DNA from 4 places in the Streptomyces sp. NPDC046821 genome. Region 1 is predicted to be linked to each of the others. Evidence: riboswitches for the same ligand, from Rfam matches in the RefSeq annotation. Region 1 holds a riboswitch; each other region holds the start of a gene.

What was found. A riboswitch is a leader RNA that binds a small molecule or an ion and turns the genes downstream of it on or off. The one in region 1 is predicted to bind cyclic di-AMP.
Region 2: it holds a riboswitch for cyclic di-AMP, as region 1 does, so the genes downstream of both, ABZ893_RS03050 (M23 family metallopeptidase) here and ABZ893_RS35520 (M23 family metallopeptidase) in region 1, are expected to answer to the same signal.
Region 3: it holds a riboswitch for cyclic di-AMP, as region 1 does, so the genes downstream of both, ABZ893_RS24475 (NlpC/P60 family protein) here and ABZ893_RS35520 (M23 family metallopeptidase) in region 1, are expected to answer to the same signal.
Region 4: it holds a riboswitch for cyclic di-AMP, as region 1 does, so the genes downstream of both, ABZ893_RS31130 (C40 family peptidase) here and ABZ893_RS35520 (M23 family metallopeptidase) in region 1, are expected to answer to the same signal.

What each region holds. Positions count from the first base shown of each region.
Region 1 is NZ_JBEYYB010000028.1:20,671-28,141, forward strand. Features, by position in the region: gene ABZ893_RS35510 (PrsW family intramembrane metalloprotease) at 1-474, shown strand, start outside; gene ABZ893_RS35515 (aldo/keto reductase) at 505-1,449, opposite strand; gene ABZ893_RS35520 (M23 family metallopeptidase) at 1,602-2,669, opposite strand; cyclic di-AMP (ydaO/yuaA leader) riboswitch at 2,681-2,826, opposite strand; gene ABZ893_RS35525 (PP2C family protein-serine/threonine phosphatase) at 3,178-4,236, opposite strand; tRNA gene ABZ893_RS35530 (tRNA-Met) at 4,503-4,576, shown strand; gene ABZ893_RS35535 (HAD-IC family P-type ATPase) at 4,955-7,471, shown strand, end outside.
Region 2 is NZ_JBEYYB010000001.1:651,889-659,359, forward strand. Features, by position in the region: gene ABZ893_RS03040 (TetR/AcrR family transcriptional regulator) at 191-814, shown strand; gene ABZ893_RS03045 (SGNH/GDSL hydrolase family protein) at 911-1,702, opposite strand; gene ABZ893_RS03050 (M23 family metallopeptidase) at 1,875-2,453, opposite strand; cyclic di-AMP (ydaO/yuaA leader) riboswitch at 2,458-2,653, opposite strand; gene ABZ893_RS03055 (tyrosine-protein phosphatase) at 3,070-3,867, shown strand; gene ABZ893_RS03060 (DUF6126 family protein) at 3,919-4,128, opposite strand; gene ABZ893_RS03065 (XRE family transcriptional regulator) at 4,125-4,787, opposite strand; gene ABZ893_RS03070 (aspartate aminotransferase family protein) at 4,875-6,260, opposite strand; gene dxs (1-deoxy-D-xylulose-5-phosphate synthase) at 6,257-7,471, opposite strand, start outside.
Region 3 is NZ_JBEYYB010000012.1:24,289-31,759, forward strand. Features, by position in the region: gene ABZ893_RS24460 (alpha/beta fold hydrolase) at 1-317, shown strand, start outside; gene ABZ893_RS24465 (M23 family metallopeptidase) at 528-2,426, shown strand; gene pcrA (DNA helicase PcrA) at 2,526-5,066, opposite strand; cyclic di-AMP (ydaO/yuaA leader) riboswitch at 5,320-5,483, shown strand; gene ABZ893_RS24475 (NlpC/P60 family protein) at 5,492-6,700, shown strand; gene ABZ893_RS24480 (tellurite resistance/C4-dicarboxylate transporter family protein) at 6,728-7,471, shown strand, end outside.
Region 4 is NZ_JBEYYB010000017.1:113,905-121,375, forward strand. Features, by position in the region: gene ABZ893_RS31115 (hypothetical protein) at 368-739, shown strand; gene ABZ893_RS31120 (ATP-dependent Clp protease proteolytic subunit) at 902-1,528, shown strand; gene ABZ893_RS31125 (hypothetical protein) at 1,536-1,844, shown strand; cyclic di-AMP (ydaO/yuaA leader) riboswitch at 2,234-2,403, shown strand; gene ABZ893_RS31130 (C40 family peptidase) at 2,407-2,880, shown strand; gene ABZ893_RS31135 (DUF6328 family protein) at 2,974-3,534, shown strand; gene ABZ893_RS31140 (ATP-binding protein) at 3,523-3,969, opposite strand; gene ABZ893_RS31145 (helix-turn-helix transcriptional regulator) at 4,270-5,145, shown strand; gene ABZ893_RS31150 (DUF397 domain-containing protein) at 5,165-5,401, shown strand; gene ABZ893_RS31155 (8-amino-7-oxononanoate synthase) at 5,385-6,545, opposite strand; gene bioB (biotin synthase BioB) at 6,748-7,471, shown strand, end outside.

The DNA.
Region 1 (7,471 bases):
GCGATCTGGACCCGCCAGCGCGAACTGCGCACGATCCGCACCGAGCTGCCCGCGTACGTGGCGGCCGGCTGGCTCGGCCCCGCCGAGCCGTACGCCCTCGGCTCGATGCGGGCGCGCCGCCTGGCCCGCGAGTTCGCGCAGCACCACGGCGGCAAGGCGACGGCGAAGGCGGTCGCCCAGTACGAGGAGTACGCGACGTCCCTCGCGCTCCTGCGCCACCGCGGGCGACGCGGCAAGGCCGGCGCGGACTACGTCGTACGGGAACGCGAGCTGCTCGACGAGCTGTGGGCGCGCCGCCACGCGGCCCGCCCCGCCCTCGCGTACGCGGCCCGCGCCACGGCACCGGTATGGGTGCCGCCGCTGTACGCGGGGCCGGCGGCCCCGTTCCCCGCGCACAACACGACGGCATACAACGCGACGGCGCGCACCACGACGGCGTACGACCCGTCCGCGTACAACCCGTACCGCTACTGAACCGCTACTGAGAAATCAGCTGCCGACGGATCAGGCCGACGCCTCGGTCAGCTTCGTCAGGTCCGCGTCCGTCAGCTGGAGGTCGGCCACGGCCACGAGCGCCGGGAGCTGCTCCACGACGCGCGCGGAGGCGATCGGCGCGGCCACCGTCGGACGGGACGCGAGCCACGCGAGGGCGACCGTCGCGACCTCGGCACCGTGCTCCTGCGCCACCTCGTCGAGGGCCTTGAGGACGCGCTGGCCGCGCTCGCTCTCCAGGTGCTTGAACGCACCCTCGGCGCGCACGCTGTCGACCTGGGCGCCCGGACGGTACTTGCCCGTCAGGAAGCCCGACTCCAGGGCGTAGTACGGGACGGCGGCGAGACCGCCGCGCGAAGCGACCTCCTCGAGAGCGCCCTCGTAGGTGTCACGGGAGACGAGGTTGTAGTGCGGCTGGAGCGCGACGTAGCGGGCGAGGCCCTCGCGGTCGGAGAAGTCCAGGGACTCCTGGAGGCGCTCCGGGCTCACGTTCGACGCGGCGATGGCGCGCACCTTGCCGGCCTTCACCAGCTCGTCGAGGGCGGTGATGATCTCCTCGACCGGCACGGACGGGTCGTCGAAGTGCGTGTAGTAGAGGTCGATGTAGTCGGTGCCGAGTCGGCTCAGCGACGCCTCGGCGGCGGCCTTGATGTTGCCCGCGGACAGGCCGGGGTATTCGGGGTGGCCGCCGACCTTGGTCGCGACGACGACGTCGGAGCGGTTGCCGCGCGCGGCCAGCCACTTGCCGAGGACGGTCTCGGACTCGCCGCCCTTGTTGCCGGGGATCCAGGACGAGTACATGTCGGCCGAGTCGACGAAGTTGCCGCCGGCGGCGACGTACGCGTCGAGAACGGCGAAGGACTGGGCCTCGTCGGCGGTCCAGCCGAAGACGTTGCCGCCGAGGGCGAGCGGGAAGACCTCGAGGTCGGACGAGCCAAGCTTGCGAAGGGAAGTCATGTCATGTCACAACACGTCTTCGGAGGGAGTTATTCCGATCCGAAAGTCAAAAGTCCGGGGAATGCCCGACGGCGGCCCTGACGTCGGGGGGATGTCGTCAGGGCCGCCGGGATCGGGGGCGGGGGTGGTGCCGGTCCGGGTGGATCAGGGCGTCAGGGAGTAAGGCCCAGGTTGCGCAGCCACGGCGCCGGGTCGACCCCGGTCGGGTTGCCGCCCGGGTGGACCTCCAGGTGGAGGTGCGGCCCGGTCACGTTGCCCGTGGCGCCCACGCGGCCGATGACGTCGCCGGTGGTCACCTTCTGACCGGCGCTGACGTTGAGCGAGGACTGGTGGCAGTACCAGAGCTCGGTGCCGTCCGGCAGCTCCAGGACGGTGCGGTAGCCGTACGCGCCCGCCCAGCCGGCCTCCTTGACGACACCGCCGTGGATCGCCTTCAGCGGCGTACCCGTGGGAGCGGCGAAGTCGAGGCCCGTGTGGTACCCGGAGGACCACATCGAACCGGGCTGACCGAACGTGCCGGTGATCGTGTACGAGGCGACCGGCAGCGTGTAGCTCTTGGCGAGCTTGGCGAGGCGCTCGGCCTCGGCCTTCTTCTTCGCGGCCTCCTCGGCCGCCTTCTTCGCGGCGGCGACCTTGGCGTCGGCCTTGGCCTGCGCGGCGTCCTGCGTCTTGGTCGCTTCCGCGGCGGCCTGCTTCGCGGCGGCCTCCTCGGCGGCGGTGGCCTCGGCGTGGGCGGCCTGGTCCTGCTGCTGCTCGGCCTGCTGGAGGATGCGGCTGCGCAGCGCCTCACCGGCGTCGGTCGCGCCCTGCTGGGCGTCGGCGGTGGTGATACCGGCCGTGGTCAGCGGCGCGGCGTTCGTCGCCGTACCCGAGTCGTCGGTGCTGTCGTCCGATATCAGCGAGCCCACGCCGGGCAGCGACTTGGCCTCGGGCAGCGCGTCCTTGACGGCCGAGAGGTCGGGCATCGAGATGTGGACCGGGGGCTTGCCGCCCTGCGCGGTGGCGATGCCGCCCGCACCGACGGCCGCGATGACGCCGACACCGAGAACGGTGGAGCTGCGGGCGAGTCCGCCGCGCTGCTTGGCGACGCGGTGCCGGCCGCGCACGGGCCGGACGGACTCCTCTGTGGGGTTCCACTCCTCCCAGGGCTGCTCGTCCGCGTATCCGAACTCGTCGTTCGGGGCATGGGAGAACTCTGGGGCAGGCCGGTTGGACGCCACGGGGGCGCACTCCTTTCCTTCCTTCTCGCCTACCGGGTTAGCTGACGGGTTCGGAGCAGGAAGGTCTCCTACCGACGTCCCTCGTGGGGAAGGACGTCCGATTCACCCCAAGTTGGTGGTTCCCCGGCTCCCTTGCGGGATTAGGCGCGTGCGCACGGAGCCGTCTCTTGTGACGGCTGGGACGACCGCGCTGCGTTATCGAACGTTAATAGACTCGGGGGTCCGATTCCAAGCCGTTCCGACTGATCGTTAACGCCTTTGGCCTGGACTTATCGGGGCACGAGCGGGCGCAATCGGGCGAGTTGACCGCCAGTCGGAACGACACGTTCTTCTGACGGTGTGTCAAACGTTATGCGCAGCGAGGCCGTTCAGCTACGGAATGTGATGAAGGCCATCACTACGGCTTCACGTTCGCTTCACGGCGGCCTCACTCACGGAAGCCGCCGACGCGAAGGGACCATCCACGGCCGCCGGACGACTGCTTCACGTGCTTCACGGCCGCCGGACTTCACGGCCTCCGGACCGCCAACAGCGCCATGTCGTCCGTCGTCCCTCCCCCCGTGTGCCGGCGGACCTCCGCCGTGAGCGTCGCGAGGAGCGGGTCGGGCCCGGAGAACATCCGCCCGGCGAGCCGGCCCGCCGGGTCGTAGAACTCCCCCTCCGCGTCGCGCGCCTCCGAGAGCCCGTCGGTGTACAGCAGCAAAGTCGCCCCGCACGGGAACTCCGCCTCCGACGCCCGGTCCGGCCACGCGCCCAGATCCCCCATCCCGAGCGGCAGCGCCGGCTCCGGCGACGACAGCACCCGCAGCGCGCCGTCCCCGCCGAGCAGCAGCGGCTCGGGGTGACCGCGATTGACGATCCGCACGACGCCGTCACCGTGCGGGATCTCCGCGAGTACGGCCGTCGTGAACCCCTCGTACTCGTCGAGCCCCTCGCGCCGCGTCCCCTCCCGCGCGAGCGCCCGCTCCAGACGCTGCGCGACCGCCTCCAGGGTCGCCTCCTGCTCGGCGGCCTCCCGGAACGCCCCGATGACGACGGCCACGGCCGCCACCGCGCCCATGCCCTTCCCCCGCACGTCACCCACGACGAGCCGCACCCCGTGCGGGGTGTCCTGGACCGCGTACAGGTCACCCCCGATGAAGGCCCCCGCCTGCGCGGCCTCATAACGCGCCGCGATCTGGAGTCCGGCGATACGGGCCTCGGGTTCGGGCAGGACGGCGTGCTGCGCCGCCTCGGCGATCCGGCGTACGGACATCAGCTGCTCGGAGCCGCGGCGCACGACGCGGTTGATGACGACGGCGAGGACGCAGACCGTGACGACGGTGACGAGTTCGGTGACGGACTCGGTGGTGTAGCTGCGGCTGTATCTGAGATGCACCCCGAGCACGACGGCGATCGTCGCGATGCCGGTCAGGAGCGTGCCGCGCGGCGAGAAGAACGGGGCCGCGATCAGCGGCGCGGCGGTGAACAGCGGCACTCCGGTGAACCGTGACGGCGTCATGTAGTCGTAGACCGCCCCCACGGCGATGAGCAGCCACGGCAGCACGCGGACGAAGGACCGGGCCATGGACAGGCTCTGCCCTGCCTCGCGTCTGTGTCCGCCGCGCTGTCCTGCTCGCTGCCCCACCCGATCGCCTCCCGGCACCGTCCGCGTCGGTCCCCCGCACCGGCGCGCCCCGGGGCGCCCCACACCAGCGTTCCCCCGGGCCCGGCGGCGGGCGACCCGGTGCGCCCGACCGGGTGAAACGCGCCTCCGGAGAGCCCGGCCCACCAGGGGCGCGGGCCGCCGATTCGCGTTCCGTCCCCGCAATGGCGTAGAGTCAGGTTCACCGACGCGGGGTGGAGCAGCTCGGTAGCTCGCTGGGCTCATAACCCAGAGGTCGCAGGTTCAAATCCTGTCCCCGCTACTCAAGGCCGAAGGCCCGGAAGCATTCGCTTCCGGGCCTTCGGTGTATCCGGACATCCGGAGTGCGAACTCTTGCCAGGGCGTCGACGAATTCTCCGCCCCTAGACTGAATCGCGGCCGGCCTGTTGTGCCGACTCCGGCGAGCGGGACCCGCCGAATCGGGAAGGCCGCCTCAGCGGACTCCGTACCGGGAAGCTCCGTACGGGGAGGATTCCGTACCGGGAAGGCTCCGTGCCGGGAAGACTCCCTACCGGAGATGACGACGAACCGGAGAAGCCCACGGTGACGACACCCGAGAACCGCTGACGGCGCCCGCGTGACCGACACCGCCCCGGACCCCGCTTCGGACCTCACTCCGGACACGCCCGCCGTCGTCCCGGTGGCACCGCCCGTCGCCGCCCCGCCCACCGGACGTACGACGCTCCAGCACCTCCGTTCCCTCGGCAGCGGCCCTCGCGGGCTCACCGAGGCGGAGGCGGAGCGACGGCTCGTCCGGTACGGGGAGAACGTCCCGCCGGGCACGCGCCGCCTGTCGTGGCCGCGCCTCGCCGCGCGCAGCCTGCGTGACCCGTTCACCGGTGTCCTGCTGTGCCTCGGGCTGGTCTCGGCGGCGGTCGCGGCGTGGGGCACCGCCTGCGTGATCCTCGTCCTGGTCAGCGTCAGCTGCGGGCTGCGGTCGGCGGGCGAGCGCCGCGCGGACACCGCCATGGCGGGCCTGCGGGACCTGGTGGCGACGACGGCGACCGTGCTGCGCCGGGCCGACGACGCGTCCGGCCCGCCCGGCGAACGTGAGATCCCGGTCAGTCAGCTGGTGCCCGGGGACGTGGTGCGGCTGGGGCCCGGCGACCTGGTCCCGGCCGACGTACGTCTTCTGCGGGCGCAGGGGCTGAGCGTGCAGCAGGCGGCGCTCACCGGGGAGTCCGTGCCGGTCGAGAAGTACGCCGTGGATCTGCCGGAGGTCGGCGAGTCGGCGCATCTGTGCTTCCAGGGCGCGAGTGTGGCGTCCGGGAGCGCGAGTGCGGTGGTGCTCGCGACGGGGGCGGACACCCGGTTCGCCGCCGCCCACAACACGGCCGGGGCGCGGCTCACGGCGAGCGCGTTCGACCGTTCCGTGCACGGCATCTCCTGGACCCTGATCCGGTTCATGCTCCTGACGCCGCCGCTGGTTCTGATGGCGAGCGCGGCGCTGCGCGGGCGCGGCCTGGAGACGCTGCCGTTCGCGGTGGCGGTGGCCGTCGGGCTCACGCCGGAGATGCTGCCGGTGATCGTCACGACGGCGCTGGCGCGCGGCTCGGCGCTGCTGGCCCGTACCCACGGGGTGATCGTCAAGCGGCTCCCCGCGCTGCACGACATCGGCGCCGTCGACATCCTCTGCGTGGACAAGACGGGCACGCTCACGCAGGACCGCCCGGCCGTCGAACCGTCCCGCACCGACCCGGAGGCGCTGCACTGGGCGGCCGTCTCCGCGTGGTGGACGCTCCAGCTGGCCGACCTGCCGGCACCGGACGCGCTGGACGAGGCCGTCATCACGGAGGATCCGGCAGCCTGTGACGAGTACGACGGCATCACGGCCCTCCCCTTCGACCCCGTACGCCGCCTGGCCACGGCCGTCGTACGCCGCCCCGGCGCACTCGGCACGGTCACGCTCGCCGTGAAGGGGGCGGTGGAGAACGTCCTGGAGCGGTGCGCACTGGACGACGCGGAGCGCGCGAGCCTGCTCGACAAGGCCGCGGCGATGTCCGCCGACGGGCTGCGGCTCCTGGCCGTGGCGACCGCGGAACGCCCCGCCCGCCAGCGCCCGTACGGCCCGGCCGACGAGCGGGGCCTCACCTTCACCGGCTTCGTCGCCTTCACCGACGCCCTCGTACCGACGGCGGCACAGGCCCTGCGCGACCTCGGCGAACGCGGCGTCACCGTCAAGGTCATCACCGGCGACCACCCCGGCACGGCGGCCCGCGCCCTGCGCGACCTGGGCCTCGACCCCGGCGACGTACGTACGGCGGACTCCCTCGACACGGTCACCGACGCGGAGCTGGCCCAACTCGCCCGCCGGACCACGGTCTTCGCCCGCTGCACCCCCGCCGACAAGGCCCGCATCGTGACCGCGCTGCGGGCCGACGGCGAAACGACGGTCGGCTACCTCGGCGACGGGGTGAACGACCTTCCCGCGCTACGGGCCGCCGACGTGGGGATCTGCCCGAGGGACGCGGTTCCGGTGGCGCGCGAGACGGCGGACATCATCCTCACGGAGGCGCGCCGGTCGGACGCCGCCGCGGGCGTCGCCATGAACGCCCCGCCCGCAGAGACCCTGCCCGCGAACGCCCCGCCCGCGAAGGACCTGACCGCGATCGGTCACGCGATCACCGCCGGTCGCCACAGCAGCGGCAACATCGCCACCTACCTGCGCGTGACGCTCTCCTCGAACCTGGGCAACGTCATCGCGATGCTCTCCGCGGGCCTGCTGCTGCCGTTCCTGCCGATGCTCCCGGCCCAGGTCCTCGCCCAGAACCTGTGCTTCGACGCGGCGCAGCTCTCGTTCGCGTTCGACCGCCCGGCGGCCTCCGTGCTGCGCAGGCCCACGACGCTGCGCCCCCGCGACTTCCTGCGCTTCATCACGGGCTTCGGCGTCCTCAACGCCGCCGCGGACCTGGCGACCTTCGGCGCGCTTGCCCTGGCCCTGCACTCCGGCACGGGCCCGCACGAAGCGGCGTTCCACTCGGGCTGGTTCACGGAGAACCTGCTGACGCAGGGCCTGGTCATGCTGCTGCTCCGCACCGGCCGCACCCACACCCCGGGCCCGGTCCGCTGGGCGGTCGCGGCCCTGGCCGTCGTAGGCCTCGCGCTCCCCCTGACCCCGGCGGCCCACCTCCTGGGCATGACCCCCCTGCCTCTCCTC
Region 2 (7,471 bases), on a different contig from region 1:
GACCGGTCTGCCCGGACGGTGCTCGCACCGGCCTTCGAGCGGTCTCCCGATCAGCTATTGACTGAACAGCCAGTCAGTAAGCGAGACTGTGACGGCCCTCACCGGACACTGTCAAGAGTCGTGCACGAGCCGGTCTCACGAGGTTCACCACCCGGCCCCGAACGGCGGACCCCGTGTGTAGGGTTACCGCGTGGCAAGAGTCCGGTTGAGCGTGGCCGAGCGGCGTGAAGAGCTGCTGGGGGCCGCCATCGAACAGATCGAGGCGCGGGGCGTGGCTGCCGTGCGCATCGCCGACGTGGCCGCGGCGCTCGGGGTGAGCAACGCGCTTGTGCTGTACCACTTCTCGACCAAGGAGAAGCTCGTCGCCGCCGCCTTCGCACACGCCGCCGAGGGCGACCTGGCGCATCTGCGCAAGCTCCTCGGCAAGCGGACGACGGCGGTGCGCCGACTGCGTTCGGCGGTGCGCTGGTACGCGCCCACCGGGCAGGCCAAGGGCTGGCGGCTGTGGATCGAGGGCTGGGCGGCGGCGCTGCGCGAACCCGCGCTGCGGGAGGTCACCCGCGATCTCGACAAGCAGTGGAAGGCCGCGCTGACCGAGGTCGTCGCCGAGGGTGTGGCCGCGGGCGAGTTCCAGTGCCCGGATCCGGCGGGCGCGGCGCTGCGCCTGACGGCCCTCCTGGACGGGCTCGCGGTGCAGATGACGGCGTACACGGGGACGGTGTCCCGAACGCGGATGCAGCAGTGGGTGGACGAGGCGCTGGCCCGCGAGCTGGGCCTCGCACGCGAAGACCTGACGGCGACGACGGCGGGCTGACGCGCCTGCCTCGGGATGCCGGGCTGACGCGCCCGCCCCGGGATACAGACGTGGGGAGCCGTCCCGAGGGCCGGCTCCCCTGAAGATCAACTCCCGTCAGAGCGGCAGCAGATCGGGCCGCTTCGCCTCGACGTGGTCCCCGGACGACTCGCCCCGCAGCCGTCGCCCGATCCACGGGACCAGGAACTCACGGGCCCAGTGGATGTCGTCGCGCCGGACCTCCAGCGTGCCGCGCGGCGCCTGCGGCGGCCAGGGCTGGTCCGGGTCGGCGGGCACGTCGACGCCGAGCACCTGGCCCGCCCGCAGCGCGACCCGCGTGTGCCCCTCGGGCGAGAGGTGCAGCCGGTCGTCGTCCCAGGCCCGGCGGTCCTGGACCGTCTTCAGCGACCACAGGTCGAGCACCGGGCAACCATGGCGGTCGGCGATCGCGCGCACATGTCCGTTGTACGTCGCGATCTTGCCGCGCAGATGCTTGAGGACCGGGACGTCACGGGTGTCGAAGCCCGTGGTGACCATGACGGTGCCGACGGCGGAGGTCAGTTTGGCCACGGCCTTCTCGAAGCGTTCCGCGACGTCGTCGGGGTCGGTGCCGGGCCGGATGATGTCGTTGCCGCCGGCGGAGAAGCTCACCAGCTCGGGGGCGAGCTCCATGGCGCGCGGGAGCTGGTCCTCCACGATCTGGTCGAGGAGCTTGCCGCGCACGGCGAGGTTCGCGTACCGGAAGGAGTGCTCGGGGGTCCGGTCGTCCAGGAGGACGGCGAGGCGGTCGGCCCAGCCCACGAAGCTGCCGTCGGGGCCGGGGTCCCCGACGCCTTCGGTGAAGCTGTCCCCCACCGCCGCGTAGGACCGAATCGTGCCGCCGCTGAGTGATCTCGATTCGTTTGCCACAACCACACATCTTTCACCCGGGGATGTGACCTACGCGACCGTAAGGAGGGGTTGACGAGTGGTGACATAGACCACCCGGTCAGTTTCGGCATTCCAGGAATACGGCCCCCGGAGTACGCCCGGAGGGGCGGGCCCGCGCCGGGCCCGCCCCTTCGGTGTCACGCTGCCCGGGTCAGACGGAGACCCCGTGGGCGTTGAGGTACGCGACCGGGTCGACGTCCGAGCCGTAGTACGGGGTGGTGCGGATCTCGAAGTGCAGGTGCGGTCCCGTGACGTTGCCAGTGGCACCCGAGAGGCCGAGCTGCTGGCCCTCGGTCACACTCTGGCCGGTCGAGACGGACAGCGCCGACATGTGGGCGTACTGCGAGTACTTGCCGTCGGGGTGCAGGACGACGACCTCGTTGCCGTACGCGCCGTCGTAGCCGGCGGAGACCACGGTGCCGGCGGCTATGGCCTTGATGGACGTGCCCGTCGGGACGAGGAAGTCCACGCCGGTGTGGTAGCCGCTGGACCACATGGGGCCGGGGGTCTTGTAGGCCGTGCCGATCTTGGCGCCCTGGACGGGCAGCTGGTAGCCGGCGCTGGCGGAGGCCTGGATGGCCAGCGCGGGCGCCGCGGCCGGGGTCGCGGCGTGGGCGCCGGCGGCACCCAGCAGGGGCAGCGCGATCGCGGCGCCACCGGCGACGACCAGGGCGGCGGTGCGGGTGAGGTTCAGGGACTTCGGACGGCGGTGCTTACCCTTCGCGGGCATGGCGGATTCCTCTCCGTCGCCTGCGAGGTGAGCTGTCGGGTTCGGGCTGGAGATGCCCGGCCGGGCCCTGTTCGGGCACGGCTTCACCCCGAGCCGTCGCCGGTGTCCCGGAAACGGCGTTCTACCTGGGTCCCCCGCTCCTGCCGGCACGGATCTGGATGCGGATTCCGGTCGGCGGCAGGATTAGGCGTTCCGTCCGGATTGCGGTGAACGTAAGCGAGCGGGGAGCGCCACGACAAGGCCCGAACGCCCTTGCGCGGCCCGGGTCTTGATCCTTTGCTGATCCACTCCGGAGCACGCCGTCACACTCCGTGGACTCCCGATCTTTGCAACTGTTATTCCTAAGGGGAGTTCAAGGGAGTTCACTCGGCGCGCCCGTCACGCCCGGTCACGGCTATGAGGCTGCTCACATATGACACGCCATGTCACGTCATTTCAGGTCTATTTATGACTAACGAGTCATTCAATGACTTACTGGTTTATTTAGGTCATTCAGGGCGCAATGGCGGCCCCCTTCTGACCCGTCGCGTCGCACATGGTTGCCCCTGGAATCCATGTCGTATCGTCGAGAACGCCCGCAGGCGAACAGCGCCGCGGCCGACCGGGAGGAGCCCCCGTGACGCAGCAGGTCCCGTCCACCGAGCCCGAGTTGGCCGGAGTGCGCAACTTCCGCGATGTGGGCGGCCTCCCCACCGTGGACGGCCGTCGGGTCAAGCAGGGCGTGCTGTTCCGGAGCGGTCACCTCGCGCACGCGACGCCGGAGGACGCCGAGTTCCTCGCCTCGCTCGGGCTGCACACGATCTTCGACTTCCGCAACGCCGCCGACCAGCGCCTCGAAGGCCCCGACGTCACGCTGCCCGGCGTGCGGAACGTGAATCTGCCGCTGACCGACCCGGCGGACGGCGCCGAGTTCTGGAAGATGGTCCGCGACGGCCACATCGACGAGCTGCGCGCGGCCCTGTCCGAGGGCCAGGCGGCGGACCGCATGATCACGTCGTACCGGGCGATCATCAAGGAGCGGACCGCCGAGCACAGCCAGGTGCTGCACGCCATGGCCGAGGACAGCGTGCCCGCGCTCATGCACTGCGCGGCGGGCAAGGACCGCGCGGGTCTCTCGATAGCGGTCACGCTGCTGGCCGTGGGCGTGGAGCGCGACGCGATCGAGGCGGACTACCTGGAGTCGAACGCCGCGCACCGCCGCTACAAGGTGCACCGCTCCAGCGCCGACGAGGACGCGATGTCCCCCGAGGTCATGGAGCTGCTGAGCCCTCTGTTCGACGCGCGCGCCGGCTATCTGGCGGCCGCCTTCGAGACGATCGAGGAGACGTGGGGCTCGGTCGACCGCTACCTGGAGGAAGGCCTCGAGCTGACCCCGGCCGAGCGTGATCGCCTGCGCGAGCACCTCCTCGACTGACCAGGACCAGGACCGGGATCGGGACCGGAACCGGCTCTTGGCCTCACGGCGTCACCCGCGCGAGGCCCCCAGCGTGAACAGCAGGTAGATGAAGGCCGCGACGATGTGCCCGGCGAAGACGTAGACGAGCAGCCGCACCCAGATGCCGCGCGGGAGCCTGTCCTCCACGTCGCGCCGGCGGACGGGGTTCACGGGCCCGGTCACATCACCGGTCACGCCGGTGGTCACGTCGCCGGTCACGTCGTTGGTCTCCGCGTTCATCGCGGGCCTCCCAGGGTCGGTTCGCCGCCGCCGGCCGCCGGTCCGAGACACAGCGCGGCGGACGGGCTCTGCAGCAGGGTGTGGACGAAGAGCAGTTCGGCGCCGCCGCGGTCGGCGGCGGCGATCCGGTGCGGGGTGAGCGAGTCGAAGTGCGCGCTGTCCCCCGCCTCGAGCCCGTACGCGGTGTCCCCGAGGCGCAGCCGCAGCCGCCCTTCGAGGACGTACAGCCACTCCTCGCCGGGGTGGACCCGCACGATGTCGCCCTGGGCGCCGTACGGCACATGGACGCGCAGGGCCTGCATCCCGCGCCCGGGGGAACCGGCCTGGCGATAGATCCAGCCGCCCGCCTCGTTGGGTTCCATGTCACCGGCGCGCACGACGGAGTTCTGGTCCGCCGGAGTCTCCCCCAGGACCTCCGAGACCGTCGTACCGTAGGTGCGGGCGAGGGCGAGCAGCATCGGGAGCGAGGGCTGGCGGCGCCCCGTCTCCAGGCGGGAGAGATGGGCCGGCGAGAGTCCGGCGGCGCGGGCGGCGGCCTCCAGGGTGAGGGCGGCGCGGCGGCGCAGTTCGCGCAGCTGTGGCGCGACGACAGGCAGCTCCGTGGGCTCGGGGCCGGGCTCCGAGGAGTCCGGAGCCGGCTCCGGCAGGGCAGGGCTCATACCGTCGATTGAGCCAGAGCCGTGCCTCTAGGGCAAATTTCTTGCCCCAGAGGCAAAAGCACCTCGCGCAAACCTCACGCAAAGGCTTCAGCGGTTGGCGACCGCCTGCTTCACGAGCGTCTTGCCGAAGTCCCACATCAGTCCGCCGCCCGAGTGCGCGTCGTCCATGACGGCGGTGAACGCGTCGACGAAGCGGTCCACCTCGCGCTCCCCGATGATCAGCGGCGGGATCAGCTTGATGACCTCCAGGTGGTCACCGGAGACCTGGGTGAGGATCCGGTGCTTCTGGAGCAGCGGTACGACGACCATCTGCGCGAAGAGTCCCTTGCGCGCGGCCTGGAGCATCGTCCAGCGGCTGCGCAGTTTCAGGGATCTGGGCCGCCCGAACTCGATGCCGATCATCAGGCCCCGGCCGCGTACGTCGCTCAGCAGCTCGTAGCGGTCGACGAGTGCGGCGAGGCGGGACTTCAGGAGTTCGCCGGTCGCCCGCGCGTTGGCGACGGTCTGCTCGTCCTCCATGACGGCCAGGACCGCGAGACCGGCGGCCATGGCCTGGGCGTTGGACCCGAAGCTGGCCGAGTGGACGAGCACCCGGTCCATGGACGAGTAGACCTTCTTGAAGATCCAGTCCTTGCCGAGGGTCGCGCCGACGGGCACATAGCCGCCGGACAGCGCCTTCGCCACGCACACGAGGTCGGGTTCGACGCCGTCCTCGTGCTGGTAGGCGTAGAAGTCGCCGGTCCTGCCGAGGCCCGTCTGGACCTCGTCCGCGATGAGCAGGGCCTTGTGCCGGTGCAGCAGTTCCTGGGCGGCGCGCAGATAGCCGGGCGGCGCCGCGTGGACGCCCTTGCCCTGGATGGGCTCGACGATCAGCGCGGCGACGTCGCCCTTCGCCAGCTCCGCGCGCAGGGCGTCGAGGTCGCCGAGCGGCACCGCGGTGTCCGGCAGGAGCGGCGCGAAGCCGTCCCGGAATCCGGACTCGCCGTTCACTGACAGAGACCCGGTGGTCAGCCCGTGGAAGGCGTGCCCGCAGTACAGGATGCGTGGCCTGCCGGTCGCGTACCGGGCGAACTTCAGCGCCGTCTCGACGGCCTCGGTGCCGCTGTTGCCGAAGAAGACGCGGTCCAGGTGCGGGCTGTGCGCGAGCAGTTTCTCGGCGAGCAGGCCCGGCAGCGGCTGGCAGTCGAAGCGGGTGAGGTCGGCGAGCGAGGCGTCGAGGACGTCGTGCAGGGCCTTGCGGACGACGGGGTGGTGCCGGCCGAGTCCCATCACGCCGAATCCGGCGAGCATGTCCAGGTAGTCGTCGCCGTCCCGGTCCCAGAAGTACGCGCCCTCGGCCCGCTCGTAGACCTTGTCGAAGCCGATGGTGTGCAACATGCGCGGGAGCTGGTGGTTCAGGTACTTCTCGTGCAGCTCGTAGCGCTCGGCGCCGCGCTCGGCCAGGAGCCGGCCGAGATCGAACTCCTTGCTCATACGTCGTCGCTCTCCTTGCCGGCCGCGGGGGCCTCGGTCACGGCCCTCTGGGCCATGCTGGAACCGATCCGCCCGGCGATCTCGACGGGCGTGAGTCCGATGTCGGCGAGCACCTCAGCGCGTTTGGCGTGCGCGAGGAACTGCTCGGGGATCCCGAACCTCCGTACCGGCACGTCGACTTCGGCCTCACCGAGCGCGAGGGCCACGGCGGAACCGACGCCGGCCGCCTTGCTGTTGTCCTCGACGACGGCGACCAGCTTGTGCCGGGCGGCGAGCGGCGCGAGGTCGGGGTCGACGGGTTTGACCCAACGGGGGTCCACGACCGTGCAGTTGATGCCGCGTGCCGCGAGGAGTTCGGCGACCTTGAGGCAGACCGGGGCCATCACGCCGACGGAGACGACGAGCACCTCCGCGTCGTCGGCGCGGTGCAGGACGTCGAGGCCGCCGATCCGGTCGACCGCCGGGATCTCGGGTCCGGCGGACTCCTTCGGGAAGCGTACGAGCGTGGGCGCGTCGTCGACGGCGACGGCTTCCCGCAGCTGTGTGCGCAGTTGTTCGGCGTCGCGCGGGGCGGCGATGCGCAGGCCGGGCACGACCTGGAGCACGGACATGTCCCACATGCCGTTGTGCGAGGGCCCGTCGACACCGGTGACGCCCGCCCGGTCGAGGACGAAGGTGACGCCGCACTTGTGCAGGGCGACGTCCATGAGGAGCTGGTCGAAGGCGCGGTTGAGGAAGGTGGCGTAGACGGCGACGACGGGGTGGAGGCCGCCCGTCGCGAGGCCGGCCGCCGAGACCGCCGCGTGCTGCTCGGCGATGCCCACGTCCCACACACGCTGCGGGAACTCCTCGGCGAACTTCGTGAGTCCGACGGGGTGCAGCATCGCCGCGGTGATCGCGACGACGTCGTCCCGCTCACGGCCGATGCGGACGAGTTCGTCGCCGAACACCGAGGTCCAGGAAGGCCCGTTGGACGGTGCGAGCGGTTCGCAGGTGAGCGGGTCCATGACGCCGACGGTGTGGAAGTGGTCGGCCTCGTCCGCGAGCGCGGGCTCGTAACCGCGGCCCTTCTCGGTGAGGCAATGTACGAGTACGGGCCCGTGGAACCGCTTGGCGCGGCGCAGCGCCGACTCGACGGCGCCGATGTCGTGCCCGTCGATGGGGCCCACGTACTTGAGCCCCAGGTCCTCGAACATGCCCTGCGGCGCGAA
Region 3 (7,471 bases), on a different contig from region 1:
ACGCGCACCCGATCGTCCGGCAGATGCGCCCCGGCTCGACCGTCATCGAGGAGCTGGCGCGGCCCGCGCCCGGCTGCCGCACCCACTTCGTGAGTTTCTGGAGCGATCTCGACCAGATCATGGTTCCGCTGGAGACGGCCCGGATCGACCACCCCGACCTGCTCGCGCACAACGTCCGAGTGACCGGCGTCGGCCACCTCGCGCTCCCCGTGCACCCGGCGGTCGCGGCCGGCATCCGGGAGGCACTCGACATCGACGCGCCGGAGGGGCGGGAGGCGCACACGCCGGACTCCGTCGGCGGGCTGACCGTGGCCTGATTCGCGCCCCAGAACCGTCTCCCAACTGGTCAAATGTCGAACGATCCTCGAACGCAGAGCCAAAGCTCTGCCCACAGTCCCCCGAAAGGCAGCCGAATGCCCGTTTCCTGCGGGCGGGAAACCTGACGAAGATTGTCGTGCCCGCGTACCGCCGGGTACAGTCGCCGCACTGCTCTGGCAGCCCCTGTTGTCGAGGCGAAAGAGAAGTTGGTGAACGACCGTCACCCGTCGGGGATTCAGACCACCCCGGCCCCGGCACAGGACGCCGACTACGCGCCCTACGCTCCGTATGACCAGCAGAACGCTCAGTGCGGGGGCTACGCCGGTTACGACGGCCACGCCATCGACGGCTACGCCACCGACCCCCACCTCGGTGACCACTCCGGCGCGCACGGGGCGGGTTCGTACGCCGAAGGCCAGTGGGCGACCGGCGCGCACCAGACGCTGACGACACCGGAGCCGACGCACCACGACCCGTACGCGGCGCACCAGCACTCCCCGTACGGCACCGGCGCCTACGACACCACCGCCGCATGGGCGACCGGCACGCATCAGCAACTCACCGACATTCCGGCGCAGTCCGGGCCGCACGATTCCGGCCATTGGGACACGGGCGCGTGGGCCGACCAGAGCGGGCAGTGGGACGCGAACGCTTTCGGGGCGCAGGCGCAGGGGTTCACGACGCAGGACACGTTCGCGACGCAGGACGCTTTCGCGACGGGGACCTTCCAGACCCCGAACGCCTTCGAGACCCAGACGTTCGAGACTCAGACCTTCGAGGCTCAGGCGTTTGAGACGCAGGCCTTCGAGGCGCAGACCTTTGACGCTCAGCCTTTTGAGACGCAGGGCTTTGAGGCTCCGGCTTTCGAGACGCAGACGTTCGACGCTTCGGCCTTCGCTACGCACACCCACGACGCTCACGCCGCCAACGCCCACGCTCAGGCCTACGAGACGCAGACTTTCGAGGCCCAGGCCTTCGAGACACACACGTTCGCCCCACAGACGTTCCCCGGCTCGTCCGCCTACGACAGCGGCGCGTACGACGCCACGGCGTGGAACTCCGCGGGCCCGGACGTCGACCCGGCGGACGCCGCGCACCTCACGGGCCACGACGGCGACGCCCAGCACGGCTACGGTCAACTCGACGCACACGAGCCCGAGTTGAGCCACAGGGCGGGCGCCCCCGACCCGGCCGTCGGCCACACCACAGACCCTTACGGCTACAGCACCGGTGCCGAAGCCGAGACTGACAGCGAAGCTGACTCCGGTGATGGCGACGCCGACGAGCGCCCCGCGTCCGCACCGCGTTCCCGCTCGCGCTCCCGCTCCAATTCCCGTTCCGCTTCGGGCTCCCGTTCCGCTTCGAGTTCCAGTTCCCGCCGCCGCACCCCCGCCAAGCGTTCCGCGCTGCTCACCGTCGCGGTGCCCTCGGTGTGTGCGATCGGCGTCGCGGGAGCGGCCGCAGCAGCCATCGGCGGGGTCGGCGGCGACGACAAAAAGGAGACGACGGCCGCGTCGGCGCCCGACGCCACCGCAGTGAAGCCGTCCGTCGCGAACAACAAGCTCGACACCCAGCTCGCGAAACTCTCCGCCGACGCGGGTGACTTCGCCGACCGGGCGAGCCGCACGCAGGAACGTATCGACCTCAGGGCCAAGCAGGAGGCCGAGCGCAAGCAGGCGGCGGAGGAAGCGGCCCGCAAGGAACGGCTGCGGCCCAAGTTCGCCCTGCCGGTCTCGCAGCACGGGCTGAGCGCGTACTTCGGACAGGCCGGCATCAACTGGATGTCCATCCACACCGGCATCGACTTCCCCGTCTCCTACGGCACTCCGGTGATGGCCGCGACCGACGGCACCATCCGCAGCCAGTGGAACAGCGCGTACGGGAACATGACGATCCTGACGGCGAAGGACGGCACGGAGACCTGGTACTGCCACCTCTCCAGCCGCACCGTGTCGAGCGGGCCGGTCAAGGCCGGGGACGTCATCGCGCACTCCGGGAACTCCGGCAACTCCACCGGCCCGCACCTGCACTTCGAGGTGCGCCCCGGCGGCGGCTCGGCCGTCGACCCGCTCCCCTGGCTCCGCAGCCACGGCCTCGACCCGACGTAAGCCGACCGGCGGTCTCGCGGGCCATGGGCTCGCCCCCAAGAACCGCCGCCCCGCGGGCTCGACCCCGAGAGCCGAGCCCCCCGCAAGCAAAGCGCAGCGCTAAAGCTTCTCCACCGGCGCATACCGCAGCAGCAGCCGCTTCGGCTTCGGGTCGCCGAAGTCGACCGTCGCCTCCGCGTTCGACCCCGTGCCCTTGACGCCGACTACCGTGCCGAGGCCGAACTGGTCGTGCGTGACGCGGTCTCCCACGGACAGCGCGACCACCGGCTTCTCGGTCGCCCGGCGCGTGGCGAACGCGGGCGTCGTGCGCGAGCGCGACGACGACAGCGAAGCCGCGATCCCACTCGTCGGCCCCGCCGACTTCGCGGGCGCCACCGCACCCGTCCGCTTCCATTCCAGATGCGCGTCCGGAATCTCCTCGAGGAAGCGCGACGGCGGGTTGTACGAGGGCTGGCCCCAGGCGCTGCGCAGCGTGGAGCGCGTCAGATACAGCCGCTCACGCGCGCGCGTGATGCCGACGTAGGCGAGACGGCGCTCCTCCTCCAGCTCCTTGACCTGGCCGAGGGAACGCATGTGCGGGAAGACGCCGTCCTCCATGCCGGTCAGGAAGACGACGGGGAACTCCAGGCCCTTGGCCGTGTGCAGGGTCATCAGCGTGATGACGCCACTGCCGTCGTCCTCCTCGTCGGGGATCTGGTCGGAGTCGGCGACGAGTGCGACCCGCTCCAGGAACTCGGAGAGCGTGCCGGGGCTCGCCGCGCCGCCCTCCCCCTCGGCCGGAGCCTCGGTCGGGGCCTCCGCCGCCGCGCTCTCCTGCTCGAACTCCAGTGCCACGGCCGCGAGTTCCTGAAGGTTCTCGATGCGCGTCTCGTCCTGCGGGTCAGTCGACGACTGGAGCTCGGCGAGATACCCGGTGCGTTCGAGCACGGCCTCCAGGACCGTGGCCGGGCCCGCGCCGGACTCGACGATGGTGCGCAGGTCCTCCATCAGCGTGTTGAACCGCTTCACCGCGTTCGTCGAGCGGGCCGCCATGCCGTACGCCTCGTCGACGCGGCGCAGCGCCTGCGGGAAAGAGATCTTCTCGCGCTGGGAGAGCGCGTCGATCATGGCCTCGGCGCGGTCACCGATGCCGCGCTTCGGCACGTTGAGAATGCGGCGCAGCGGGACGGAGTCCTCCGGGTTGGAGAGCACCCGCAGGTAGGCCAGGACGTCCCTGACCTCCTTGCGCTCGTAGAAGCGCACTCCGCCGACGACCTTGTAGGGCAGGCCGACGCGGATGAAGATCTCTTCGAAGACACGGGACTGCGCGTTCGTCCGGTAGAAGACGGCGACGTCGCCCGCCTTGGCGTCGCCCGCGTCCGTGAGCCGGTCGATCTCGTCGGCGACGAACTGCGCCTCGTCGTGCTCGGTGTCGGCGACATAGCCGGTGATCTGCGCGCCTGCGCCCGCGTTCGTCCACAGGTTCTTGGGGCGGCGGGACTCGTTCCGCTCGATGACCGCGTTGGCCGCGGAGAGGATCGTCTGCGTCGAGCGGTAGTTCTGCTCCAGGAGGATCGTCGTCGCGTCCGGGTAGTCCTCCTCGAACTGGAGGATGTTCCGGATGGTGGCGCCGCGGAAGGCGTAGATCGACTGGTCGGCGTCACCCACGACGCACAGCTCGGCCGGGCCGAGGTCGTCCGCGCGCGGCGGCACGTCGAGACCCGCCTCCACCTCCTCGTCGTGGGCGGCGGCGGTGCCGACGAGCTCACGCACCAGGGAGTACTGCGCGTGGTTCGTGTCCTGGTACTCGTCGACCAGGACGTGGCGGAAGCGGCGGTGGTAGTGCTCGGCGACGTCCGGGAACGCACGCAGCAGGTTGACCGTCGTCATGATCAGGTCGTCGAAGTCCAGCGCGTTCGCCTCGCGGAGGCGGGACTGGTACATCGCGTAGGCCTGGGCAAGCGTCTTCTCGAAGCCGTCCGCCGCCTGGGCGGCGAAGTCCTCCTCGTCGATCAGCTCGTTCTTCAGATTTGAGATCTTGGCGCTGAAGGACTTCGGCGGGAACTTCTTCGGGTCGAGGTCCAGGTCGCGGCAGACGAGGGCCATCAGGCGCTTGCTGTCGGCGGCGTCGTAGATCGAGAACGACGACGTGAAGCCCAGCCGCTTGGACTCGCGGCGCAGGATGCGGACGCAGGCGCTGTGGAACGTGGACACCCACATCGCGTTCGCCCGCGGGCCGACCAGGGCCTCGACGCGCTCCTTCATCTCGCCCGCGGCCTTGTTCGTGAACGTGATCGCGAGGATCTGGCCGGGGTGCACACCGCGCTCGGCGAGGAGGTGGGCGATGCGGTGCGTGAGCACGCGGGTCTTGCCCGAGCCGGCGCCAGCCACGATGAGCAGCGGGGAGCCGCCGTGGACGACGGCCGCCCTCTGGTTCTCGTTCAGCCCGTCGAGGAGCGCGGCCGGGTCGAGCGCCGGGCGGGGGGCGCCGCCGCGGTAGTACTCGTCTCTGGCCGGAGGCGCGTCGAACTTCCCGTCGAACAGGTCGTCCGGAACGTGCTCCGGAGCCATGTCGTCCTCGGGCGGCGGCGGGGGATGCTCCTCGTGGGCTTTCGAAGCCGTGAGGTCCGCCAGGAAGCTGTCGTCAAAGAGGCTGCTCATCGCTCTCCGAGTCTAGGCCGCCCCACTGACACCCACGGCCGCCCCGGAAATTTGGCCCCGCCTTCCCGGGACGGGCACGCCACGAAGTGCGGGAATCACCCTGCGTGACCGTTACCTCCGGTCACCAAGAAGATTTCCGAAGGTCACGAAAATGTATCGGGCATATCGAACATCAACCTTCACAGCAGCCACACGAGTTGGCTACGGTGCTCCGCGGGCCGCCCGTCCCCCCGCCGGCAACCGCGCCGCGAGCGGGTCGCCCCCGCTGAGTTCAGTACGCCGAGAGGCATGGAACCGGGGACCCAGGACTTTTGGGGTGAATCGGCCGACGACCCGTCAGGGCACGGCCGTAGGGCAGCCTTCCGAATCTTCGCCCGAACCCGTCAGCTAACCCGGTAAGCGGTCACGGGAAGGAGTCCCACCCCTTGGCGTCGCACCGCAAACCGCGGACAGCCAGTCCCCGTACGGCCCCCGTCCTCGGCATCACGACGGCCGCCCTCACCTCGATAGCGCTGCTCTCGCAGACGGCGAACGCGGCGCCCTCCGCTCCGCCGAAGCCGAGCCTGGAAGAGGTCCAGAAGAAGGTCGACACGCTCTACCACCAGGCGGGCGTGGCCACGGAGAAGTACAACGCCGCCAAGGAGCGCACGGCCACGCAGCAGCAGCGCGTCGGTCACCTGCTCGACGACGTCGCCAAGCGGACCGACAAGCTCAACAAGGCCCGCCAGGAGCTCGGCACCTTCGCCGCGGCCCAGTACCGCACGGGCGCCGTGTCCGACACGGCGACGCTGCTCCTCGCCGACAACCCGCAGGACTACTTCGACCAGGACCATCTGATGGGCAGGCTCACCAGCCGTCAGAAGAAGGCCGTCGACGACTACCAGGCGGAGCAGGTCGCCACCACGAAGAAGCGCACGGAGGCGACCAAGAGCCTGGAGACGCTGACCAGTTCGCAGGCCACGCTCCGGAGCTCCAAGAAGGAAGTCCAGCAGAAGCTCGGTGACGCGCGCGACCTCCTCTCGAAGCTGACCGCCGAGGAGAAGGCGCGGCTCGCGGCGATCGAGAAACAGAAGCAGGAGGAGGCCCGCAAGAAGCAGGAGGCTCTCGCCCGCCAGCAGGCGGCGGCCGAGGCCAAGCGCAAGGCGGCGGAAGAGGCCAAGCAGAAGGCTGCCGCGGGCTCCGGTTCCGGTTCCGGTTCCGGTTCCGGTTCCGGATCGAGCACGGGTTCGGGCACGAGCACCGGCTCCGGAGGCAGCAGCACCGGAAGCACCGGGTCCGGCTACGCGACCAAGGCCGCGAAGGTGATCAGCTTCGCCGAGGCCCAGATCGGCAAGCCGTACGTGTGGGGCGCCACGGGCCCCGGCTCGTACGACTGCTCGGGCCTCACGCAGGCCGCGTGGCGGTCGGCCGGGATCTCGCTGCCGCGCACCACCTGGGACCAGGTCAACGTCGGCAAGACGGTCAGCACGACCGACGCCCAGCCCGGTGACCTGGTGTTCTTCTACAACGACATCAGCCACGTCGGCATCTACATCGGCGGCGGCAAGATGATCCACGCACCGAAGCCGGGCGCGAGCGTCCGCGTCGAGTCGATCTACTACATGCCGATCCACAGCGTGGTGCGCCCGGCCTGACCGTCTTTGTGGGGTTACGTTCGGGCGGTGCGCGGCCCGAACGCAACCCCACGTCCCGGACCCACGTGGTCCCAGCTCCCGCCGGCGGCCGGCGCCGCCGTCATGGCCACCGGCATCATCTCCGTCGGCCTGCACCTGACCGGCCACTCGGTGCTGTCCGGCATCTTCCTGGTGCTCGCCGCCGCCCTCTGGCTCGTCCTCGCGGCGAACTTCGCGAACCGCCTCGTCAACGACCCCGCCCGCTGGGAGTCCGAGGCCGACACCCCGCCCGCGCTCACGGCGGTCGCGGCCACGACGGTCCTCGGCACCCGGTTCTCCCTGTTCGGCTGGCAGACCACGGCCGAGGCGCTGCTCGCGCTCGCCGCGCTCGTCTGGCCGGTGCTGATGATCAACGTGGTGCGGCACTGGAAACGGCGGATGCCGGGAAACGTCTTCCTCGGCTGCGTTGCGACGGAGGGCCTCGTCGTCCTGGCCGCGACACTCACGAGCGCGACCGGCGCGCACTGGCTCGCGTACACCGGGATGGTGCTCTTCTGGGGCGGGCTCGTCCTGTACGTCTTCGCGCTGCTCCGCTTCGACCTGCGTCAGGTCGCGACCGGCGCGGGTGACCAGTGGATCGCGGCCGGCGCGCTCGCCATCGCCGCGCTCGCGGGCGCGAAGCTCGTCTCGACGGGCCTGTGGAACGACGACGACACCGACACCCTGCGCAGCGCGGCCGTCCTGGTGCTCGTCCTCGACGTCGTCTGGTACGTGGTGCTGGCGGTGGCCGAG
Region 4 (7,471 bases), on a different contig from region 1:
TTAAACCGGGGGCCCGGCGCGGGCACGGTGCGTGACGAGGGGGCAACCCGCCTGGCACGGTGCGTGACAGGCGGGCAACCCGCAGGTGACCGCCCCGCCGCGGCGCACCCCCGCCGTTGTCAGTGGCGGCGCGTAGCGTCGGGACGTCAACTGTTCGTGCCGCACGGCTGCTTGCGCGAATCGACACCGCCCCGCCCCGGAACAGCGCCCGGGGCGGGGTACGCGTAGGGGGGGTTGCGGCAGTTGCGCTCAGGGCCTGTCGTCAAATTCCCGTCGTCCGCCCGGAGGGCGGGCCGGGCGGCGTCTGGTGCGTGCCAGACCCCGCGCGCCCGGCATGATCCGCCGGACAGGCCCTAGGCTCCCGCGCATGGAACAGAGCGAGATCATCTTGCGTGCGATCGGCGTCCTGACCGAGACCCAGGAAATGGTGCGCAGGCTCAGCCAGAACGAGGAGCCCGACATCGACACCGCCGAGTCCCAGCTCGGGCGGCTCGTGACGGAGGTGTTCCCCTCCATCGAGATCCCGGCCGAGGCGAGCGTCGAGGAGGCGGCCGAGGCGACCATCGCGGCGCTGATGCCGGTGACGATCTCCCTGGTGGGCGCGTTCGCCTTCCTGTTCTCCGAGCTCGCCGAGGTGCACGACTCGGGCCGGACCGACATCACGACCGCCGACCTTCTGCAGCACCTGGCGCTGCGCATGTCCCGCCAGGACGACCACGGCGACGGCGACGGCCGGTAGGCCGCCCCGCACGGCACCGGAAGCCGACCAGGAAGGGAGCCGGCCACGCGTCTCGGACGCGTGGCCGGCTCCCTTTTTCGGTTCCCGCAAGACCGTACGTCCTGTACATTTTTTACAGAGAGACGTCAGTGACAGATTTCCGCGCTCACGGAGGCACGCACGATGTACCGACCTTCCGCCCGTCACGTCCTGCCCGAGTTCACCGAGCGCACCTCGGCCGGGGTCCACACCTACGACCCGTACGGGAAGCTCCTGGAGGAACGGATCGTCCTGCTCGGGACCCCGGTCGACGACATCTCGGCGAACGACGTGATGGCGCAGTTCATGCACCTCGAATACGCCGCGCCGGACCGGGACATCTCGCTGTACATCAACTCCCCCGGCGGCTCGTTCAGTGCGATGACGGCGATCTACGACACGATGCAGTTCGTCTCCTGTGACATCGAGACCATCTGCCTGGGTCAGGCCTCGTCGGCGGCCGCCGTGCTGTTGGCCGCCGGGACACCGGGGAAGCGGGCCGTGCTGCCCGGGGCGCGGGTGCTGCTGCGCCAGCCCGAACTGCCCGAGCCCGCGCAGGGCCAGCCGACCGACCTGGAGATCCAGGCCCGCGAACTTGTGCGTATGCGCGCCCAGCTGGAGGAACTGCTCGCGCGGCACACCGGGCAGAGCCGCGAGCGCGTCGGCGCCGACATCGAGCGGGACACGATCCTGCGCGCCCAGGACGCCGTGGAGTACGGGCTCGTGGACCGCGTCGTCGAGAACCGCAACGCCACCCCCGGCACCAGGTGAGCCCGCGATGCTCCCGCCCGAACCACTCCCGCTGCCCGCGCTGACCCGCGCCGAGTGCGAACTCCTTGACAGCTACCTGGAAGTGGTCGACCTGCTGGGCCGGATCAACCCGGCGCTCAGCGGCCACACGTACGGCGGACTCCGGGCCGCGCAGGCCCTGGTCGGCAAAGCCACCGCTCTCAGAGACGCCCTGACGGTCATGCACCAGCGCGGCGAGAGCGAGGTCCACGCGACGACACTGGCCCAGGCTCTGCGGATCCTCGACGGAGAGAGGAGGACACAGAGGGTCACCGTGCCGCCGGAGCCGGTCATTTGACGGCATGTCCGGGACGAGGACGGTCGTTCCTGACCCCGAGTCGGAAGCCCTCGTTCACGGCATCCGGTTTCCCTAGCCGAAACGGGCCAGAAGAGCTACCCACGTACGGCGTAGAAATGCCCCTTTTTTCGGTACCGCAAGACTTGCGGTGAATGCGTGAACGGAGCGCGAGATCTGGCGTTCCGGTGCTGGTGCGGGCTCCGTTGGGAACTTCACGTAATTGCGTAAAAGGGTGTTGTCCACCCATTCAGGCCAGTCGTGAGGACCCTCACGAAACGCCGGTTCGGGTCGGCATTCCCGCTCTTCGTGCGTGAGGATCCATGGCGACGACAAGCCCCCGCCACCACGGCGGGGCGGTCCGGGCGGACGCCGAGTCCTGCCGCCGCGCGGATGCCAGGTCGACGGAAGTGGATCGGCAGGAGTGGAGGACCCGAGCACGACGGGCCGCCGGAGCAGTTCTCCGGACCGGTCCTTGGGGTGAAGCCGCACACCGCGGCCGGGCAACTTCGCCAGCCCGAATCCGACAGGTCATCCTTCACAGGCGGCTGACGAAGGGTTGCGCATGATCACGCTCAATCGTGTCCCGTCGCTGCTGACCCGGGCCGGCACCGCCTCGGCCCTCACCCTCGCCGTAGCGGGTGGCAGCGTCATGGTCCCGGGAGCCTCGGCCGAAGCGGCCGCGGCACCACTGGCGACGAAGGCACTCCAGATCGCGGCCTCCAAGGCGGGCAGCCCCTACGTGTGGGGCGGCTCGGGGCCACGCAGTTTCGACTGTTCGGGCCTGACGGCCTACTCGTTCAAGCGGGCGGGCAAAACCCTGCCACGCACCGCCGCACAGCAGTACAACAAGACCCGCCATATCTCCGCCGCGCATCGTCAGCGCGGTGACCTAGTGTTCTTCCATTCGGGCGGGTACGTCTACCACGTCGGCATCTACGCCGGGAAGGGAAAGATCTGGCACTCGCCGAGAACCGGACAGGTGGTGAAGCTGGAGCGGATCTGGTCGGACAGCGTCTGGTACGGACGCGTCGGCTAGGGCGCCGAAAGGGGGCGGGCGGAGACAGTCGTCCAGGCCGTCCCCGCCCGCCCCGCGCCGCCTGAATCCGCGCCATGGGGTACTCGTGGTCGTATGGAACAGGACCGACCCCCCGGCGACGAGCCGTCGCAGCGCGAGCCGGGCCCCGCGGACGCGGGCCAGGACCGGCACGAGACGCCGCTGCAACGCGCGGACCGGAACTTCTCCGAGCTGCTCCAGGAAGTGCGGGTCACCCAGACGGGCGTCCAGATCCTGTTCGCCTTCCTGCTGACGATCGTGTTCAGCGCGCGGTTCCCGTCGCTCGAGGAGTGGCAGCAGTCCACCTACATCGCGACGCTGCTGCTCGCCGTCCTCGCCGCCGCGCTGTTCACGGCGCCGGCGGCGTTGCACCGGGTGCTGTTCCGGCACCACGCCAAGCCGCTGCTCGTCCAGATGTCGTCGTGGTTCACCGGGGCCGGCCTGGCCGTGCTGATGTTCGCCCTGACCGGTTCGGTGCTGCTCGCCGTGTCGGTCGCCGCGGGGCCCACCGCGGGCATCGCGGCGGCGGCGAGCACGTTCGTGGTCCTGGCGGGCCTGTGGGAGGTGCTGCCGCGTCTCGTGCGGCGCTCGGTCATCCGCGCCCAGGAGGAGCTGGAGTCCCGCTCACGGCAGTAGTCCGGCCTGCGGTACGGGGACCGTCCAGGGCAGGGCGATCCACACCGTCTTGCCGCCTTCGGCGGTGGGTGTGACCGACAGGCTTCCGCCGCACTCGGCGGCCAGCCAGCGGATGATCACCATGCCGCGCCCGTTGTCCTGCTGGACGGCGGCCGGCAGCCGCTTGGGGAAGCGCGGGTGGCTGTCGGTGACGCCGATGCGCAGCTGCTCGTCACGCTCCAGATGGAGGTCGACGGTGAAGGTGGGCGACTCGCCCCTGGTGTGCATCACGGCGTTGGTGGCGAGTTCGGAGACGATGAGCCGGACGGTGTCGGCCGCTTCCGCCTCGCGCGGCATTCCCCACTCGACGAGTACGTCGCTCACGTAGGTGCGGGCCGTTGAGACCGAGGCGGGATCGCTCGGCAGAGTGACGGATGCTTCCTGGTGATCTGCCATGGCGACGTCGTCCCTTTCGTGCCGGGGCCCGAATCCGACACATGGCGGATGACCTGAGGCGCCCCCGGACCGGTGCTTCGCGCCAGACTGCCACTCCGGCGGGGCCATTGGTGCCGATCCCCGGAGATATGCATATATCTGTCGCTCGATGCGGTGAACTCTCGGGCGGCGGACCGCATTTGGGCGTACGTCGCCGGCTTCCTCTACCGTCTGCTCAGAACATCGATCCGCCGGGCCGGAAGGAGCCGGTGCGTGGGGCCGGAGGAACCGGTCCGTGAGGCGGGCAGTCGAGGAGACGCGATGAGACAGGGTCCGGCGGTGCGACGCCGCAGGCTCGGCGCCGAGTTGCGCGGGTTGCGCGCCCGCGCGGGGCTCACCAGTGGCGAGGCCGCCCGGCTGGTCGGCTGGCACCAGTCGAAGGTGAGCCGTATCGAGACGGGACGCAGCGGCGTGAAGGCGTCGGACGTCCGTCTCCTGCTGGACGCGTTCGAGGTCTCGGACGCGTCCTTACGGGATCTCCTGATCGCGCTGGCCGGGTCGGAGGACGGGAGCGGCGGCCAGGACTGGTGGCACCCTTACCGGAGTCTTCTGCCGCCCGCGTACCGGGATTTCATCAGCCTGGAGTCGCAGGCGTGCCGGGTCAGGACCGTCGAGACGTCGGTCGTGCCGGGTCTCCTCCAGACCCCGAACTATGCGCGCGCGGTGACCCGGGCGGCGGTCGACGGGCTGCCGGAGGGCCAGCTGGACGCGCTGGTCGAGGTGCGGATCGCGCGGCAGGACGTGCTGCGTTCGGCGTCGCCGATCAGGCTCAGCGCGGTGCTCGACGAGGCGGTGCTGCGGCGCCGGGTGGGCGGTCCGCTGGTGATGCTGGAGCAGCTGCGTCATCTCGCGGCCGTGGCGCGGCTGCCGCACGTACGGATTCAGGTCCTGCCGTTCTCCGCCGGGGAACATGTCGGACTGACCGGGCCTTTCGTCGTGTTCTCTTTTCCGAACACTTCTGATCTTGACGTGGTAGTTCTCGACCATTTGACGAGTAGCCTCTATCTGGAGCGGAAAGAAGACCTCAGGGCGTACTCGGACGCCTTCGACTCCCTTCAAGATCTCGCTCTTTCGCCCGAGGACTCGTTGGACTTCATCGCCGGGATCGCCGGAGCGCACCGCGCCTCCGGACAGTGAACGCAGGTCAGGAGGCACCATGTCCGCACGACGTCGGTACGCCCCATCCACCGCGGTTCCCAGCACGGCCCTGCACGACGCGCCATGGCGGCGGAGCAGTCGCAGTACCGGAATGAACAACTGCGTCGAGACGGCGCCCCTGAGTTCGGGCCCCACGGCGGGGCTGTTCGCCGTGCGCGACTCCAAGCGCACGGCCGGGCCCGCCCTGCTGTTCTCGCCCTCCGCCTGGGAAGGGTTCCTCAGCCTGCTGCGGTGAACGCCGAGTCGGGAGCGGTGCGGCTGATCACGCGTACGGCCTCGGTGATCTGATCGTCGGTCAGGTCGCCGCGGGCGGTCAGCCGCAGCCGCGAGATGCCGTCCGGCACGGACGGCGGACGGAAGCAGCCGACCGCGAGGCCCGCCTCGCGGCAGTCCGCCGCCCACCGCACGGCCTCGTCCGGCGAGGGCGCCCGTACGGAGACGACCGCGGCGTCCGGGCGTACGGCCTGGAGGCCTTCGGCCGTGAGGAGTTCGTGCAGGCCGCGTGCCACGGCGCGGGCGCGCGCGGCGCGCTCGGGTTCGCGGCGCAGCAGGCGCAGGGCGGCGAGCGCGGCCCCGGCCGCCGCGGGCGCGAGGCCGGTGTCGAAGATGAACGTCCGCGCGGTGTTCACGAGGTGGTCGATCACCTTGGCGGGGCCGAGCACAGCGCCGCCCTGGCTGCCGAACGACTTGGAGAGGGTGACCGTGACGACGGTGTCGTCGGCGCCGGCGAGCCCCGCCGCGTACGGCGCGCCCCGGCCGCCGTCCCCGAGCACACCGAGCCCGTGCGCGTCGTCGATGATCAGCCCGGCCCCGAACTCCCTTGCCGCTCCGGCGAGTTGAGCCAGCGGAGCCATGTCCCCGTCGACGGAGAAAACAGAGTCCGACACGACCACGGCCGGCCCGTCATGCCCGTCGAGCGCCTTGCGTACGGCCTCGGGGTCGGCGTGCGGGACGACCTGCGTCGCGCCGCGCGCGAGCCGGCAGCCGTCGATGAGGGAGGCGTGGTTGCTCGCGTCCGAGACGATCAGGGAGCCGTGCGGGGCGAGCGCCGTCGTGGCGGCGAGATTGGCCGCGTACCCCGACGACAGGACGAGGGCCGACTCGAAGCCGCAGAAGTCGGCGAGCTCGCGCTCCAGTTCCGCGTGCAGCTGCGTGGTGCCCGTGACGAGGCGCGAGCCGGTGGCGCCGCCGCCCCAGCGCAGCGCCGCGTCCGCCGCCCCCTGGGTGATCTCGGGGTGGCGGGTGAGGCCGAGGTAGTCGTTGCTCGCGAGGTCGAGAAGGGGACTCTCGGCCGGGCGGGGGCGCAGCGTGCGGACGAGTCCCGCGGCGCGCCGCCCGCGTTCCTGCTCGTCGATCCAGCCGAACGGCGATCCCGCCATGTCCGTCCCTCCGCCCGGCCGCCCCGCGACCGGTTCTCGAGTGGGGTGTGCTGCGTCGTGTGCGCTGCGTCTTTGTAGGCAGTTCACAGACACTAGCCGCATATCCGGCCGTCCAGGGTGTGGCGATACCCACACCCCGAACGCAGCAGAGTTGTCCGAAGCCTCCTTGGCCTGAGCAGGGCACGTAGGCCAGGATCAGGCCATGGACCTGCTGAACACGCTGGTGGACAAGGGGCTGCGGCGCGAGCTGCCGAGCCGTGAAGAAGCGCTCGCCGTTCTGGCGACTTCCGACGACGAACTCCTCGATGTGGTGGCCGCCGCCGGCAAGGTGCGGCGGCAGTGGTTCGGGCGCCGGGTGAAACTCAACTACCTGGTGAACCTGAAGTCCGGCCTGTGCCCCGAGGACTGCTCGTACTGCTCGCAGCGGCTCGGGTCCAAGGCCGAGATCCTCAAGTACACGTGGCTGAAGCCCGAAGAGGCGTCGAAGGCCGCGGCGGCCGGTGTCGCGGGCGGCGCGAAGCGCGTCTGCCTGGTGGCGTCCGGGCGCGGCCCGACGGACCGCGACGTCGACCGCGTCTCGGAGACGATCGGCGCGATCAAGGAGCAGAACGAGGGCGTCGAGGTGTGCGCGTGCCTCGGCCTCCTCTCCGACGGCCAGGCCGAACGGCTGCGCGGAGCGGGCGCCGACGCGTACAACCACAACCTCAACACCTCCGAGTCCACGTACGGCGAGATCACCTCGACGCACACGTACGCGGACCGTGTCGACACCGTGCAGAAGGCCCACGCGGCCGGTCTGTCCGCCTGTTCCGGGCTCATCGCGGGCATGGGCGAGACCGACGAGGACCTGGTCGACGTCGCCTACTCGCTGCGTGAGCTCGACCCGGACTCGGTGCCGGTCAACTTCCTGATCCCGTTCGAGGGCA